3 regions of the Pseudoalteromonas sp. SCQQ13 genome follow, and region 1 is predicted to be linked to each of the others. Evidence: predicted binding sites of a transcription regulator. Region 1 holds the regulator's gene; each other region holds the start of a gene.
The links. The regulator sigma-54, encoded in region 1, starts transcription at its own class of promoters, with help from an activator protein. The targets are predictions, from matches to a motif close to GTTGGCACGNNNNTNGNNT.

Region 1 (5,449 bases):
GAAAGACAATTAATTTTAGAGGGTAATGTAACTGCCCAAAACTTAATTGATGGCGCAATGATAGACAAAATTACCGCCGACAATATTCAAGTAGATATAATGCTACTCACTATGCGCAGCGAACAGCCCGTTATTATAACTGGACCGAATTTAAAGATCACCGGTAAAGGCCTTGAAGCCAATTTAACAACCGAGGTGATAAAACTAATTAACCATACGCGAACACTATATTATGACCAATAACCTTGCAAAAATACTTATTATTCCATCGCTTATACTTGTATTTAATAGTAATGCGGCAGAGCAAAGTACTTCCCCATTAGCTAATCAAATTTCTATTAGTGCTGACCGCCAAGAAGGCCAACTAAAAGAAAACGTTGGTATTTTTGAGAAAAACGTCGAGATAATTCACGGTAATCGTCGTATCACCGCCGATCGTTTAGAAGTACATAAGCGCGACGAACTTGGCGATAATAAACAACTATTAATTGCCACGGGCAGCCCTGCATATTTTGAAGAAAAGCAAGCAGATGGCACTGTCATGAGCGCCAGCGCTAACGAAGTACGTTACGATGTAGCGAAACGTTTTTTAACCCTGGTAGGAGATGCAAACATTTCTCAAGCTGGGCAAAAAATTACGGCTAAAAGCATCACCTATGATATAGAGCAACAGCTTATAAGTGCTGAAAAAGATGAAAACTCAACTGATCGGGTACACACTATTTTAGTGCCTGTAGACGTAAAAAAAGAACAAAAACTCAATAAAGGTCAGCCATGAGTACATTAAAAGCAGAGCTATTAGCAAAAAGCTATAAAGGCCGTGAAGTTGTTAAAAATGTAGGACTTGAAGTAAAAGCTGGCAGCATTGTTGGTTTACTTGGCCCAAATGGCGCAGGTAAAACCACTACCTTTTACATGATTGTAGGCTTAGTACCTAGCGACAAAGGTAAAATATTAATTGATGATAACGATATTACCTTACTTCCTATGCACAGCCGTGCTCGTTTAGGTATTGGTTATTTACCACAAGAATCTTCTATTTTTAGAAAGCTCACTGTGTATCAAAATTTAATGGCTATTTTAGAAACGCGTAAGCAACTAAATAAACAAGCCAGGGAAGAAACCCTAAATAGTTTATTGGACGAATTTAGCCTGCAACATATTCGCGACAGCTTAGGTATGGCGCTATCTGGTGGTGAACGTCGCCGCGTAGAAATAGCACGTGCTTTAGCTGCAGATCCTAAATTTATATTGCTTGATGAGCCCTTTGCTGGCGTGGATCCTATTTCAGTACTCGATATTAAAAAAATTATAGAACACCTTAAAAATCGTGGTATTGGCGTACTAATTACCGACCACAATGTAAGGGAAACCCTTGATGTTTGTGAAAAAGCCTACATTGTTTCTCATGGGGAGCTAATTGCATCTGGTACTCCTGAATTTGTATTAAACGATAAAACAGTACGTGATGTTTATTTAGGCGAGCAGTTCAAACTGTAATATTTATGTTATTACTATAAGCATCTGCTAAGATTAATCATATCAATTTATAAGGATTGTTAGAGATAAATGAGGCAATCATTACAGCTGCGCATGGGCCAGCAACTTACAATGACTCCGCAACTGCAACAGGCTATTCGCTTATTGCAGCTTAGTACCTTGGATCTCCAGCAAGAAATACAAGAAGCACTTGATAGCAACCCATTACTTGAAGTTGATGAACAAGATTACACGGAAGAATCAGCAGGTAAAAACGAGCAAAAAGCAGATGACATTACTGTTAGCGCCTCTGCTGACGACACCCCAAGCGAGTATGAGCAAGATAGCGGTGAAGCACTAAATAAAGACACCATAAGCGACGACATGGCCATGGATGTATCATGGGATGAATATATGAGCGCAGCGCCTGCCTCTTCATCAGGGCCAATGCCTGAAGATGAATCTATTTATCAAGGTGCATCAACCGAAACCCTGCATGAATACTTAATGTGGCAATTACAGCTCACCCCTTTTAGCCCTACCGACGAAGCTATTGCCATAGCTATCGTTGAAGCCGTAGATGACTCTGGTATTTTAACCCTCAGTTGCGAAGACCTTTTAGCAAGCTTTAACCAAGAAACTGACGACGAACACGAAGTAGAACTAGATGAAATAGAAGCAGTGCTAAAGCGCATTCAATTATTTGATCCTGTTGGTATTGCAGCTCGCAGCTTGCAAGAATGCTTATGCATTCAATTAAATCAATTTGATAAAGACACCCCTTATATTAACGAAACAAAAATGGTGTTAACTGATCATATCGATTTACTCGCTGCTCGCGACTATCGTACGTTAATGAAAAAAACTAAGCTCAAAGAAGAAGAGCTTAAAGAAATAATGACACTTATTCATACGCTTAATCCTAAGCCTGCGGATACTATTGTCAGAGAAGAGTCTGAATACGTTATACCTGACGTGTCTGTTAAAAAAATAAAAGGCCGCTGGGTGGTAGAGCTAAACCCTGATAGCATGCCAAAAATACGTGTTAACAGCCAATATGCGGCTATGTCTCGTACAGTAAAATCCAGCGGTGACAGCCAATTTATTCGCTCGCACTTACAAGAAGCTAAATGGTTTATTAAAAGCCTAGAAAGTAGAAACGAAACACTCCTGAAAGTAACTAATTGTATTGTTAAGCAGCAACAAGCGTTTTTTGAACATGGCCCAGAAGCCATGAAACCTATGGTATTAAACGATGTTGCCGAAATAGTTGAAATGCACGAGTCGACTATTTCACGGGTCACTACGCAAAAATATATGCACACTCCACGTGGCATTTTTGAGCTTAAGTACTTTTTTTCAAGCCATGTAAGCACCGAAAATGGTGGCGAATGTTCATCAACTGCCATACGTGCCCTGATTAAAAAGTTGATAGCTGCAGAAAACTTAGCCAAACCATTGAGTGATAGCAAGATTGCAGATATATTGGCTGAGCAAGGAATTAAAGTAGCTAGACGGACAATTGCAAAATATCGCGAATCTCTGGCTATTCCCCCGTCGAATCAACGTAAAAGCTTGATTTAAGACGTACAACAAAGAGGAAAATGCTGATGCAACTAAACTTAACTGGTCGTCATGTAGACATTACAGACTCATTAAGAGACTATGTAAATAATAAATTTGCAAAGCTGCAAAGACACTCAGATCACATAACTAATGTGCATGTTATTCTCGATGTAGAAAAATTAAGTCAAAAAGCTGAAGCAACAATTTTTGTAAGTGGCGCTGAGCTATTTGCATCGACCGAACACCAAGATATGTACGCTGCCATTGACTCGTTGATTGACAAACTCGATCGTCAAGTAATTAAACACAAAGAGAAGTTTGCTCGACACTAACACTATGAAATTAAGCTCACTTATATGCCAGGACTGCAGCAAAGCTGTGGTCCTTTTTAATAGTAAAAAAAGAATTTTAGAATTCATCAGTGAACTCGCGCATAAAAAAATGCCGTATTTACCTCAGCAAGATATTCTCACTGCTTTATTGGCAAGAGAAAAGCTAGGTAGTACCGGTATTGGCCGAGGAATAGCAATTCCACATGGCCGTATGAGCGGGGCACAAGAGCCTCTTGCCTTAATTTTAATAAGCGAAACCGCTATTAATTTTGATGCAATTGATAATCGTCCAGTTGATATTTTTGTTGCGCTTATAGTGCCCGATGGCGATAACCAGCAGCACTTGAAAACACTAGCCACAATAGCTGATAAACTAAACGATAAAGAGTTTTGTAAGCAATTGCGTGCGGCAAAGTCTGATGAAGCGTTATACCAAGTTATTTTGGATCAATCCTAGTTACTAATAAAGGGGTGGTAAATGGAATTAATTATTATAAGTGGCCGTTCAGGTTCTGGTAAGTCAGTTGCTTTACGTGTTGTAGAAGATTTAGGTTACTATTGTGTAGATAATATTCCGGTAAATTTGCTGCCTTCATTAGTGCGCAGTGTCTCTGATAACTACGATAAAATAGCCGTTAGTATAGACGTGCGTAACCTGCCTAAAGACCAGCAGCAGTTTAACGATATCCTTGAGTACTTGCCCGACTTTGCTAAACCAACGTTATTTTATTTAGATAGCGACGATCAAACGTTAATCCGCCGTTATTCAGAAACACGTCGTTTGCACCCGCTTTCGATTGATTCGCTACCGCTAGATTTAGCAATAAAAAAAGAAAAAGAATTACTCGATGTACTCGTAACGCGGGCTGATCATGTCATTGATACAACCGATTTAAGTGTGCATCAACTTGCTGAATCTATGCGTGAAACCATACTCGGTAAAAAAGACAAACAGCTTATCATTACCTTTGAGTCGTTTGGCTTTAAGCATGGTATTCCCAAAGGTGCTGATTATGTTTTTGATGCGCGTTTTTTACCAAACCCACACTGGGAACCGGAGCTCAAGCCTTTAACTGGATTAGATCAACCAGTAAAAGATTATTTAGCTAGTCATAGTATTGTGCAAAAATTCACTTGGCAAATTCAAACCTTTGTACAAACGTGGTTACCACACCTAGAGCGTAATAATCGCAGTTATTTAACCATTGCTATTGGTTGTACTGGTGGTCAGCACCGCTCAGTTTATTTAGCGCAAACAATTGGTGAAAGCTTTGCTATGTCTCACCCTAATGTAAAAATTCGCCATCGCGAGCAAGAAAAATAATTCAATTTAAATAATCATCTGTTCAGCTTAAGTAGAGTATCTTATGCGCTTAGAAAATACATTTTTAATAAAAAACAAGCTAGGCCTGCATGCTAGAGCTGCTACCGTATTAGCACAATTAGCGGTACAATTTGACGCATCTATTACCTTATTTCAAGATGAAAAAGAAGCCGCTGGCGATAGCGTACTGGCTTTAATGTTACTAGAAAGCAGCCAAGGTAAAGAAGTAAAAGTAGTGTGCGAAGGACCCGATGCAGAGCATGCTTTACATGCCGTTGGCCAATTAATAGCGCAGCGCTTTAACGAACAAGAATAGTAGGCACTTTATTTAAACCAAGTAAACGAGCTAAAATATAGGGTTAGTGAAACCTTAAGCTAGTTTGGCTAAAAAAAGTAAGATAAACTGAACGAAGTTAATGACTAACTTCTTCCCTAACGTTATAAAAATAAATTAAGGACGCCAATGCCCGAAACTTTCGAACAAGACTACCCACTACAACAATTACAACAAGTGACCAAGTCACTCAATAGTGGTCAGTTTGTTCAAGTTAGGCGCATGCTGGCAAAAACAGCTCCTTGTGATACCGCACTTTTACTAGAATCATCACCGCATAAAGTTCGTCGCCTGCTCTGGCAATTAGTTGATCCAGATGTACAAGGTGATGTTCTTGAAGAACTCTCTGAAGATGTACGTTTAGGCATTATTGCCCAAATGGAACCTAAGCACATTGCTGCTGCCACTGAAGAC
Region 2 (5,449 bases), on a different contig from region 1:
TTTAGCATCAAAGTAGTTAGTTGCACCGTCATAATAACCCGATTGAATCATTACCTTTAAATACGGGTTTTGCGCCATAGCTAAACGCAAGTTTTCGCCGGTGTTATTACCGCTTCTATCCCATGGGTGCACATTACCAAACAGGTTATATTTAATATCTGTTTTATAATTTAGCTCTTCACGTAAGTAATGATTAATAGCGGGTGTGAAAGAGTGTAACCACGACGTGAGTTCTGCCCAGTAATCAGGCGACTCGCCCGCATCGCGTTTATCAATACCTAAATAACGCGAGTCTAAGCGTCCTACCATTTGGCCGCGATCACGTAATAACTCTTTCCAAAAAAACTGCGTTGGAATATCTAAGTTATTTTGCTCTACAAAGGTTTCAGAAAGCCCAGCATATTGCGCCATTTTTTTAATTATGCGGCGCTTTTCATCATCTGCAATAAAGCCGCCTTTAGCCAGTGCGGGGATCAGTTCGTTAATTGTAAACTGCTCAACTTCAGGCAGTAACTCGTCTAGGTCTTTAGCTTGTAAGTTGGCATTTAATGCTTTGTGATACCAAGCTGTAGCGGCAAAGTAAGGCAGGCGGTTAGCTGCTTTAATTGGGCCGTCGCGCTTAATGCCAATATCGGTTGGTGAAACCAATACTACGCCGTTAATGTACATCCATTGGCTATTTTGCAGTTCATGGGCAAGGCCCGATACACGTGTTGTACCGTAGCTTTCGCCAATTAAAAACTTAGGAGAGCGCCAGCGCTCGTTTCTGTTTACAAAGGTATTAAGCCACTCAGCGAGGTACTTAATATCGGCTTTTACGCCAAAAAACTGCTCTTTTTGTTCAGCTTTAGAGAGTAATTTACCGTCTTTATCTTCAACTACCCGAGAGTAGCCGGTGTTTACCGGATTTACATATACAATATCGGCAATGTCGAGCACTGAGTAAGGGTTGTCTTTAACCCCATATGGTTGAATAGGGTAGCCTTCATCATCAATTTTTAATACGCGAGGGCCAGTATAAGCAAGGTGCATCCAAACCGATGCCGAGCCAGGGCCGCCATTAAACGAAATAAGCAAAGGGCGCTTTGCTCTGTCATCTACCTTATCGCGGGTGTAGTAAGTATATTGCAAGGTTGCTATAGCATCGCCTTTGTCATCCCAAACAGGTTGCGTACCGGTTGCAACCGTATATGAAAAGCGCTGATTATTAATTTTTGCTTTGTGCTCAGTAACCACTTTGCTGTCGATATCAATACGACGCTGGTTATTATCGGCAAAGGAGGCACTACTAAGTGTTAAGGCAATGGCGGCAATAGGTAAAAAAATACTTTGGCTAAACTTCATGAATGACCCTTTTTTATTGTTAATGTTCTATTAAAAGAAATATTCAGTAAAAAAACAAAAGTATTGAGACTAGTTGCCGATAATAGTGGTTGAGTAAATAGAATGTGTAAAAACTTAGCTTTTAACGCTTTGTATCGCTCTTTATTTCGATCGTAATGAAAGTAATGTATATTCGCATCTATTTATAAATAGCAGCTTAAATAAGTGAGATTTACTTTAAAAAAATAGTGGCAAACCGACAGGGTGTGTAATTTGCTTTTTAATAAATTTAAAATCTCATTAAAGGCTTTAAATTTATGATGAACATATGGTTATAAAACAAGTAATCAAATTAGAAGTAAAGAGAAGCCCTATGCAAAGACTGTTGATAGTTGAAGATAGTAAAGTAGTACAACAAGTCCTTCGCCATATATCTGCACAGTATCTTGATGTTGCCATTGATTTTGCTTGGTCTTTATCTGAGTGTAAGGAGTTTGTAAGTAAGCACAGCTATACACTAGCCTTAGTTGATTTAACGCTCCCCGACGCACCAAATGGTGAGGTGGCCAAATATACCTTATTAAAAGGTATTCCTACTGTGGTGCTTACTTCTAAGATGGATGAGTACAAGCGCCTGCAAATGTTAGAATTAGGCGTAATTGATTATGTGATAAAAGATAACCGTGACTCATATAATTACGCTATAAAATTAGTTGCACAGCTGTTGCGTAACCAAGGCTGTAAAGCATTAATAGCCGACGACTCGGTTTTAAGTCGTACTTTAATGAAGCAAATGCTAGAAAAACAATTATTTGCAGTCAGTGAGGCGCACGATGGACGCCAAGCATTAGATATGCTCAAAAACGATGCTGAAATTAAATTACTCATGACAGACTATGCAATGCCAACAATGGATGGTTTTGAATTAGTTAAAGCGGTGAGAAACTTTAGAGGCCGTGATGACTTAGCAATTATTGGGTTATCAGGCGCGAGTAAGCATGGTTTATCGGCGCGATTTATTAAATATGGTGCTAATGATTTTTTAACTAAACCTTTTATGAATGAAGAGTTTCATTGTCGTGTATTGCAAACCATGGAGCAGTTATCGTTAATTGCAGACATTAAAGAAAGTGCTTTTCGAGATCATCTTACCGGGCTTTATAATCGTCGTTACTTTTATCAGTATGCTGAAAAACTACTCAAAAATAAAAATCAGAAAAATAGCTTAGTGTTACTCGATATAGATTTTTTTAAAGCAATAAACGATGAATTTGGGCATGACGGCGGCGATCAGGCACTTAAACAAGTGAGTAATTTAATCCGTACTTCATTTTCTAACAGTACAGTGGCACGTATTGGCGGTGAAGAGTTTGCAATTATATTAACGCAAGTAGAAGTTGAACAAGCCGAGAAATGTTTAAATTTATTTATACAAAAGTTCGCAAGTTACGACTTTACTATCAGTGATAAAACCTTATCAATAACAGCAAGTATAGGCCTAGCCGAATTTCAAAATACCAATTTAACCGCTGCTATGCGTGTTGCCGATAGAGCTTTGTATCAAGCTAAGGATCAAGGGCGCAATTGTGTGGTTTTAAATAGTACTTTGCAGCTAGCAGAGGTTACAGCTATACGTTGAGTTAAATACACACGCACCAATCAAGTATTATATATAAAAAAACGCACCTAATTGGTGCGTTTTTTTGTTTTAAATATAAAATATTTTTATAAGTTATTGTTTTTTATTGCCATATAAAAATGGCATAAAGCTTGGATTGTATTAACTAAGAAAAACAATAACGTGTCCTAAGGGGACTAAAATGAAAATGATTAGTGCAATCATCAAGCCATTTAAATTAGATGAAGTGCGTACAGCACTCGCTGATTTAGGCATAGAAGGGATGACAGTTGTTGATGTAAAAGGCTTTGGTCGACAACGTGGTCATACCGAATTGTATCGTGGGGCTGAATACCAAGTTGATTTTATTCCTAAAATTAAACTCGAAATTGCCACTCGTACTGAAAACTGCCAACGCGTAGTTGACTCAATTACGCAAGTTGCAGGCACCGGAAAAATAGGTGACGGTAAGATTTTTGTGTACGACCTAGATCAAATTGTTCGTATTCGTACGGGCGAACTTGATGAAGATGCACTTTAAGGGGGATTTATGGAAAGTACACTGATAGAACTAAAGTTTTCGCTCGACACCTTTTATTTTTTAATTTGTGGCATATTAGTAATGTGGATGGCCGCAGGGTTTGCCATGCTAGAAGCGGGTTTAGTACGCTCAAAAAACACCACAGAAATATTAACTAAAAATATCGCCTTGTATTCAATTGCATGCACCATGTTTTTACTCGTTGGTTACAATATTATGTATGTAGGGAATACCGAGGGAGGCATCATTCCTTCATTTGGTGGCTTAATTGGTACACAAGCCGCTGATGCTGATCACTCTCTAGAATCTGATTTTTTCTTTCAAGTTGTTTTTGTTGCCACGGCTATGTCTATTGTCTCGGGTGCGGTGGCTGAGCGCATGAAGTTGTGGGCATTTTTGGTGTTTACCTTGGTGTTAACTGGGCTTATATATCCTATTGAGGGTTACTGGACTTGGGGCTCTGGATTTTTATCGGCAATGGGTTTTGTTGACTTCGCGGGCTCAGCAATAGTGCATGCAACCGGCGCATCAGCGGCATTAGCTGGCGTATTATTACTGGGTGCACGTAAAGGAAAATATGGTAAAAATGGCGAAATATACCCAATTCCGGGGTCAAACTTGCCTTTGGCAACGTTAGGTACGTTTATTTTATGGATGGGCTGGTTTGGTTTTAACGGCGGCTCGCAGCTACTTATATCAGATGCAGAAAACGCGACTGCTGTAGGAAAGATTTTATTAAACACCAATGCTGCTGCTGCAATGGGGGCTGTTTCAGCACTATTTGTTTGTAAAGCATTATGGGGTAAAGCCGATTTAACTATGGTATTAAATGGCGCGTTAGCTGGGCTGGTTGTGATTACCGCCGATCCGCTTTCACCTTCACCATTGATGGCGTGTTTATTAGGGTTATTAGGCGGCTCATTAGTGGTATTTAGTATTGTTATACTTGATAAGGCAAAAATAGACGACCCAGTTGGCGCTATTTCTGTGCATGGCGTATGTGGAGTACTTGGTATTATGCTAGTACCTGTGACAAACGCCGAGGCAAACTTGGTAACTCAGTTAATAGGCTTGTTGTGTATTATTGGTTTTGTGTTTATTTCTTCGCTGCTGGTGTGGGCAATCTTAAAGCATACTATGGGCATTAGGGTTACCGAAGAAGAAGAGCTAAACGGTATGGATCAACACGATTGTGGCATTGACGCCTACCCAGAATTTGTATCGGTTCGTAGTAATTAAATTTAAGTTATTGTGTGTTGTCCAAAGCGCTACTTAGGTAGCGCTTTTTTATTTCAGGGGAGGTTAACTTTAGTGCTGCTAAGATGGGTTGTTAATTTACCTTATAATGGTGAACTAGTAGGTGACTATGCTAAGCTCACGTCCGTAAAATAAACCTTGGAATAAATTACATTTAAATGGCTGATAACAAAAAAACACCGACAGGTAAAACCCCCACAAAGCGCAGCGCTAAACCCTCTAAAAGTACACCGCGTAACGGCGCTAAAAAAAGTACAAAAAACAAATCATCAGTTGCTCAGCGATCTTTACTCAATAAACTATGGTCTATTTTTTGGAAACTTAGTTTAGCGACATTTATTGCTATGGCGCTTTATTTTATTTACCTCGATGCAAAAATAACTCGTCAATTTGAAGGTAATAAATGGCAGCTTCCTGCGCAAGTTTATGCACGCTCGATGGCGTTTTACCCCGGGCAGTTCTTATCAAGCCAAGAGGTTATTTGGGAGTTAGAGCGGCTAAACTACTCAGCCGTTAATAGGTTAAGTCGTACAGGGCAATATGTTAAAACTGCCAACAGCATTAAAATATATCGTCGCGATTTTGAATTTTATGACGCGCTAGAACAGGCGCATATAATTGAACTGCGTTTTGCAGGGCAAAAAGTGGCTAGTATTAAAGACAAGTTTGGTCGGCGTTTAAACAACGCTAGGCTGGAGCCGGTGCAAATA
Region 3 (5,449 bases), on a different contig from region 1:
ATAAATGAAGGGCATGCTGTCCTTCATTTATTTTGTCTGCTAAAACATCTAACCACTGCTTTAACACCTCGTCAGATTCATCCAGCGCACCATACTCCATTACTTTTGCATGCAATTGCACATCATTTAAGCCTACAGATCCCGCAGCACCTTTAAGCTTATGTGCAACTGATTTATATTCTTCTCTGTCGCCTGAGTTTAACGAGGTAAGTAACTCTTGCTGATATTGGGGATTGAGTTTTTCAAATAACTGACTACTGCGTTTAAACACCACCAAACCCATTGAGTTTACAAAGTCTTCTATAGTTTCAACATCAAGTAAATGTGCATTAATGTCAGCAAGCGCTGCTGTACTTACTTTTAATTGTGGCTCATTACTTCTTGTTTGTTTTATACCAAATAAATCAGCCAATATTTTATCTAGTTTTACCGTATTGATAGGCTTAGCGAGCGCTCCTTGGATTGAAATCCCCTCTAGCTCTTGCTCTGCACTGCGCACATTTGCGGTAAGCGCTACAATAGGTAGTTTATCAAAATGGCTATCGGCTCTTATTTGCCTTGCTACTTCATCACCGTTTATATCGGGTAACTGCATATCAAGTAAGATCAAATCTAAATCGTCTTCAGTTTCTACAAAAGACAATGCATCTTCGCCGGTCTCAGCCCAAATAACTTCATGACCACGCTGTTCAAGTAAGTTAGTCGCAATTTCGGCATTTAACGGCACATCTTCTACTAACAGTATATTTAAGCTGCGTCCTACATAACTATTCTCAGTGGGTGCGCTACATAAAATTAGCGGTATTTCTACTATAAAGCAGCTCCCCTCGCCTTCGGTACTATTAACCGAAATAATCCCCTGCATTGCATCAACTAAGGCTTTGGTTACTGCTAAGCCAATGCCAGAACCAATAGCATTGGTGCCTTTAAGATCTGGCGCTTTATAATACATATCAAAAATACGAGAGAGCTGTTCGGCTGGTATGCCTTCTCCGGTGTCTGATATTTTCATGGTAAGCCAAGGGCCATCATCTCGATTTTCACGAATACAGGTAAGGGTTACACTGCCCTTATGAGTAAATTTAACCGCATTATTTATTAAGTTCCAAACAACTTGGCGAAGTCGGGTTGGATCTAGTTGCGCATAAATATCTAGCATGCCTAAGCGTTTAATATCAAAAGAAAGATCTTTTTGTTCAGCAATTAGGCCTGCAAAGTTAACCACATCGTTAATAAAGTCTGATACGTTTATAGCATTAGTTGCAATATCTAACTGCTCTCTGTCTATTTTGTCTAAATCTATAATGTCGTTAAATATATTACCTAGTGTTTCGGCACTCGAAAACACCGTATTACACCAACTACGCTGCTGTTTATTAAGCTCTGTATCAAGCAACATACGTGTTAAACCAACAATGCCATTAAGTGGTGTACGCAACTCATGGCTCAAAGTGGCAATAAATTTACCTTTATCCTTGTAGGCTGTTTCAAGTGCTTCTGCAGCCTCTTTACGACTCGTAATATCACGGCCAAATGCAAGTAAACCTATGTACTTACCTTTATCATTAATAAACGGCAATTTACGTAATTCAAACCAACGCGTTTCGCCGCCCACATCGTATTGAACATCTATAGTTAATGCTTGATGAGTTTGCTCTACCTGTTTATCGGTTTTTAAAACTTCAGATAAAAATTGATTAGGAAATATTTGTTCAGCACTCTTACCGATTAATTCGTCACTGGTTTTACCCATTACTTCTTCAAACATTTTATTACAGCCAGCAAACACACCGTTGTCGTCGCGGTAATAAAATAAATCGGGGGAGGAGTCTACTATTGAGCGCTGTAGCATACTTTGCTGGGCAAGCTCTTGTTGTGTTTTTTTACGCTCAGCAATTTCTTTTCTTAGCTCTTCTATTGCCCGGTGCTTGGCATGGAACGCCATTTTACGCTCATCAATTTCTACATTTAAGCGATTTATATTATCTTTTAATGTTTGATTGAGTAGCTTTTCTTGTTTTGTCGCACTGTCTAAATATGCATAGGAGGCATCTAGTTGCCTGATTGAATTTATTAGCACGCTTATAACCAGAGGCGATACCACAGAGGTAAAAAATACCACTGCTAATATATCAACAAGATTAACTTCTCCAACGGCAACATAATAAAACATACTTGATAAAACAAGCGAAACTGCCAATAACAAAGCATAGCAAATGGCTGCAGTTTTAAACTCACCAAACCGAGTTATTAAACTAGAAAGAACTCGAGCCCAAGGGCTCAAAGAGGAATCGGTCATATATCAGTGTGTCTCTTAGCTTAATTACAAAAAGGTTTAAATTGCATGTTATGGTTAATTTTAGCATTTTCTATCAGCTATTTTCATGTTGTGCGATAAAAACTCTAATATTTATTGTTTGAATCATTAGCTGGCTACAACTCATCATTCCAGCAATAAATTATTTAGTGTAAAATGCGGCGCTTTATTATTGCTAATAACGAGTAACACACCATGCAAACTAATATGCCCGATATAGCTAACACGGCTCCCGCCTTACAAACTGGTACATTAGACTGGGTGGGAATGGGTGAAATTGAACTGCCATTTATTTTTGAGTCGCATGGCATAACGCCAGTTACTGTTAATGCTAAAGCCCGCGCTTTTGTAAACTTACACAAAGAAGATGCAAAAGGCATTCATATGTCGCGCTTATTTTTAGCGCTCGACACGCTCTCTACTGAGCAGCAAGTTAATCCTCAAACATTAGCTCAAGCGCTCGATTTTTTTATTAGTAGCCACGAAGGCTTAAGTGATAAAGCACTTATAGAATTTAAGTTTGAATTACCACTGCGCCGTAAATCGTTATTAAGCGGCAAGGCTGGCTGGAAAAGTTACCCCGTTATATTAACCAGCACAATTGAACAAGGTGTTATTAATTACGAGCTAAGTGTTGATGTAACCTATTCATCAACTTGCCCATGTTCAGCGGCACTTGCGCGTCAGCTGATACAAAATGCATTTGCCGAAAAATTCAGTCAAGAAACCCTCAGTCAAAAAGAAGCACTAGAATGGCTAGGTACTACGCAAGGTATTGTAGCCACCCCACACTCGCAGCGCTCAATTGCTAATGTAAAAGTAAAGCTCGACAGTAATATTACTCAATTTGACGTAGTTAATTTAATTAACACGATTGAAGATGAATTAAAAACGCCAGTACAAGCGGCAGTGAAACGTGAAGATGAACAAGAGTTTGCCCGCCTAAATGGTCAAAATTTAATGTTTTGTGAAGATGCTGCTCGTAAAATTAAAGCGCTACTAGAAACACAGCAATACAGTGATTACTGGTTACAAATAAATCATTACGAATCGCTGCATGCGCACGACGCACTCGCTATTGCAGTTAAAGGCGTTGCTGGCGGTTATAGAGCTTAAGTTCTTATTTTGCAGTGTTCAATATCCATACGGGAACATACTACTTAACTAACTAATTTAGGCACGTTAATTGCTTTACTTAAGCAGTGTCAATTTGTTGTTATGGAGTTACCGTATGGAATTCGCTTTATTATCAATTTTAGTATTAGTTGTTGGGGCCTCTGTTGTTGCGTCAAAGTTTAACGATGATGGCGGAAACCCTTATCCTTTTACCCGCAAGCAAAATGTATTTACTCAAGTAGAAAGTGCTTTTTTAAATTTATTAGAACGCGCAGTGGGCGATCAGTATAAAATTGTTAGTCGTGTAAAACTAATCGACGTGATTGATTGCAAACAAGGTTTATCGGCAAAGTCTAAGCGTGCAGCAATGGCTAAAGCTAAAAATAAACAGCTTGATTTTGTGCTAGTCGATAAAGAAAAAATGACCATAGTGGCAGCCGTAGACTTAGTAAACAATGCCAATAAAGATGGCCATAAAGCACAACGCGACTGGTTTGTTAATGGCGCATTAGAGGCCGCTGGCATCCCGCATATTCGTATGAAAGTAAAATCAGGCTATCGCCCAAGTGAAGTACGCGACGCTATTATGTTTAAACTCGGCAAACCTGCGGCTACGCAAACAGCTCGCCCTATTCGTACCCGAGTTCAAAAACCAGCGGTGCTATCACCTTCTCAAGCTAAAGCGCACTCTACAGCACTAGCCGAAATTTAACGTAAATAACATAATAAAAAGCGAGCAAAGTAAAACTGCTCGCTTTTTTGTTTTTTAGCGCTAACTTCACGTATAATCAGCGCATTCAAACTCAGGAACTTAACACTATGAATGTTGGTATTATTGGCGCAATGGAGCCAGAAGTTAAAATTTTGCGCGAAGCAATGCAAAATCCACAAACTTTAACTAAAGCTGGTTTTACTTTTTATACCGGTGAATTAGCAGGTAACACAGTAACATTGGTTCAATCTGGTATTGGTAAAGTAGCATCAACTATTGCAACTACATTACTTATTGACAACTTCGCCCCTGATTGCGTAATTAACACCGGCTCTGCCGGCGGCTTTGATCCGTCATTAAATGTGGGCGATGTAGTTATTTCGTCAGAAGTTCGTCATCATGATGTTGATGTAACTGCCTTTGGTTACGAAATAGGTCAAGTACCACAAATGCCAGCAGGTTTTGCAGCACACCCTAAATTAGTGGCTGCCGCAGAGCAAACTATTGCGCAAATTAGTGACGTAAAAACCTTAGTTGGTTTAATTTGTACCGGCGACATATTTATGTGTGACCCAATACGTATTGAAAAAGCCCGTAGCGACTTTCCTACAATGCTTGCAGTAGAAATGGAAGGGGCATCAATTGCGCAAACCTGTCATACACTTAATACACCGTTTGTGGTTATTCGCTCGATGTCAGATATTGCCGGCAAAGAGTCGCCGCAGTCGTTTGAAGAATACCTAGAAACAGCATCAATCAATTCATCTAAAATGGTAGTGGCGTTACTTGAAAAGCTAACGGCAGTTTCACTGTAAATGCTCAGCAATATGGTTCAAAATCACTTGGACTTTATTGTATTTATAATGGCGCTCCTTGCTGAGCGCTTTTTACCACTTGTTAGTTGGTATCATCCTAACACCGCTTTAACGGCTATTTTTAGCGCTATTGGTAAGCGTATTTATAAAGCAGCAGAACCCAATAGCTATCAATATTTAGCCGCAGCCCTTGCCAGTACACTTATTTTAAGTGTGGTACTTATTATTATTGTATTACTACTGGAATTTGCATTTTACCCTGAATTACTCGCCGGGCTTATTTTATATTTATGCCTTGAGAGTAAAGCTATTGATAAAAAAGCACTACGTATTGCTAAGCTTACCAAACAAAATCAAAAATCTGCCGCCCGTGAGCTATTAAAGCCATTAGTAGCCCGAGATGTTACTAAACTCTCTGGTGCAGGCATAATTAAAGCCTTAATAGAGAGCCTAATATTACGTACTGCAAGATATTACTTTGTGGTGATA

Region 2: the regulator sigma-54 is predicted to act here: its motif matches at 3,081-3,099, upstream of I6F41_RS09515 (P-II family nitrogen regulator).
Region 3: the regulator sigma-54 is predicted to act here: its motif matches at 3,491-3,509, upstream of I6F41_RS06095 (DUF2726 domain-containing protein).

What each region holds. Positions count from the first base shown of each region.
Region 1 covers NZ_JADYXG010000002.1:128,706-134,154, forward strand. Annotated here, with positions in the region: gene lptC (LPS export ABC transporter periplasmic protein LptC) at 1-243, shown strand, start outside; gene lptA (lipopolysaccharide transport periplasmic protein LptA) at 233-778, shown strand; gene lptB (LPS export ABC transporter ATP-binding protein) at 775-1,500, shown strand; gene I6F41_RS02320 (RNA polymerase factor sigma-54) at 1,570-3,063, shown strand; gene hpf (ribosome hibernation promoting factor) at 3,090-3,377, shown strand; gene ptsN (PTS IIA-like nitrogen regulatory protein PtsN) at 3,382-3,834, shown strand; gene rapZ (RNase adapter RapZ) at 3,856-4,701, shown strand; gene I6F41_RS02340 (HPr family phosphocarrier protein) at 4,745-5,017, shown strand; gene mgtE (magnesium transporter) at 5,165-5,449, shown strand, end outside.
Region 2 covers NZ_JADYXG010000009.1:175,118-180,566, reverse strand. Annotated here, with positions in the region: gene I6F41_RS09525 (S10 family peptidase) at 1-1,344, opposite strand, end outside; gene I6F41_RS09520 (GGDEF domain-containing response regulator) at 1,697-2,962, shown strand; gene I6F41_RS09515 (P-II family nitrogen regulator) at 3,144-3,482, shown strand; gene I6F41_RS09510 (ammonium transporter) at 3,492-4,721, shown strand; gene mrcB (penicillin-binding protein 1B) at 4,898-5,449, shown strand, end outside.
Region 3 covers NZ_JADYXG010000005.1:150,621-156,069, forward strand. Annotated here, with positions in the region: gene arcB (aerobic respiration two-component sensor histidine kinase ArcB) at 1-2,299, opposite strand, end outside; gene folE2 (GTP cyclohydrolase FolE2) at 2,513-3,433, shown strand; gene I6F41_RS06095 (DUF2726 domain-containing protein) at 3,549-4,145, shown strand; gene mtnN (5'-methylthioadenosine/S-adenosylhomocysteine nucleosidase) at 4,253-4,960, shown strand; gene I6F41_RS06105 (cobalamin biosynthesis protein CobD/CbiB) at 4,961-5,449, shown strand, end outside.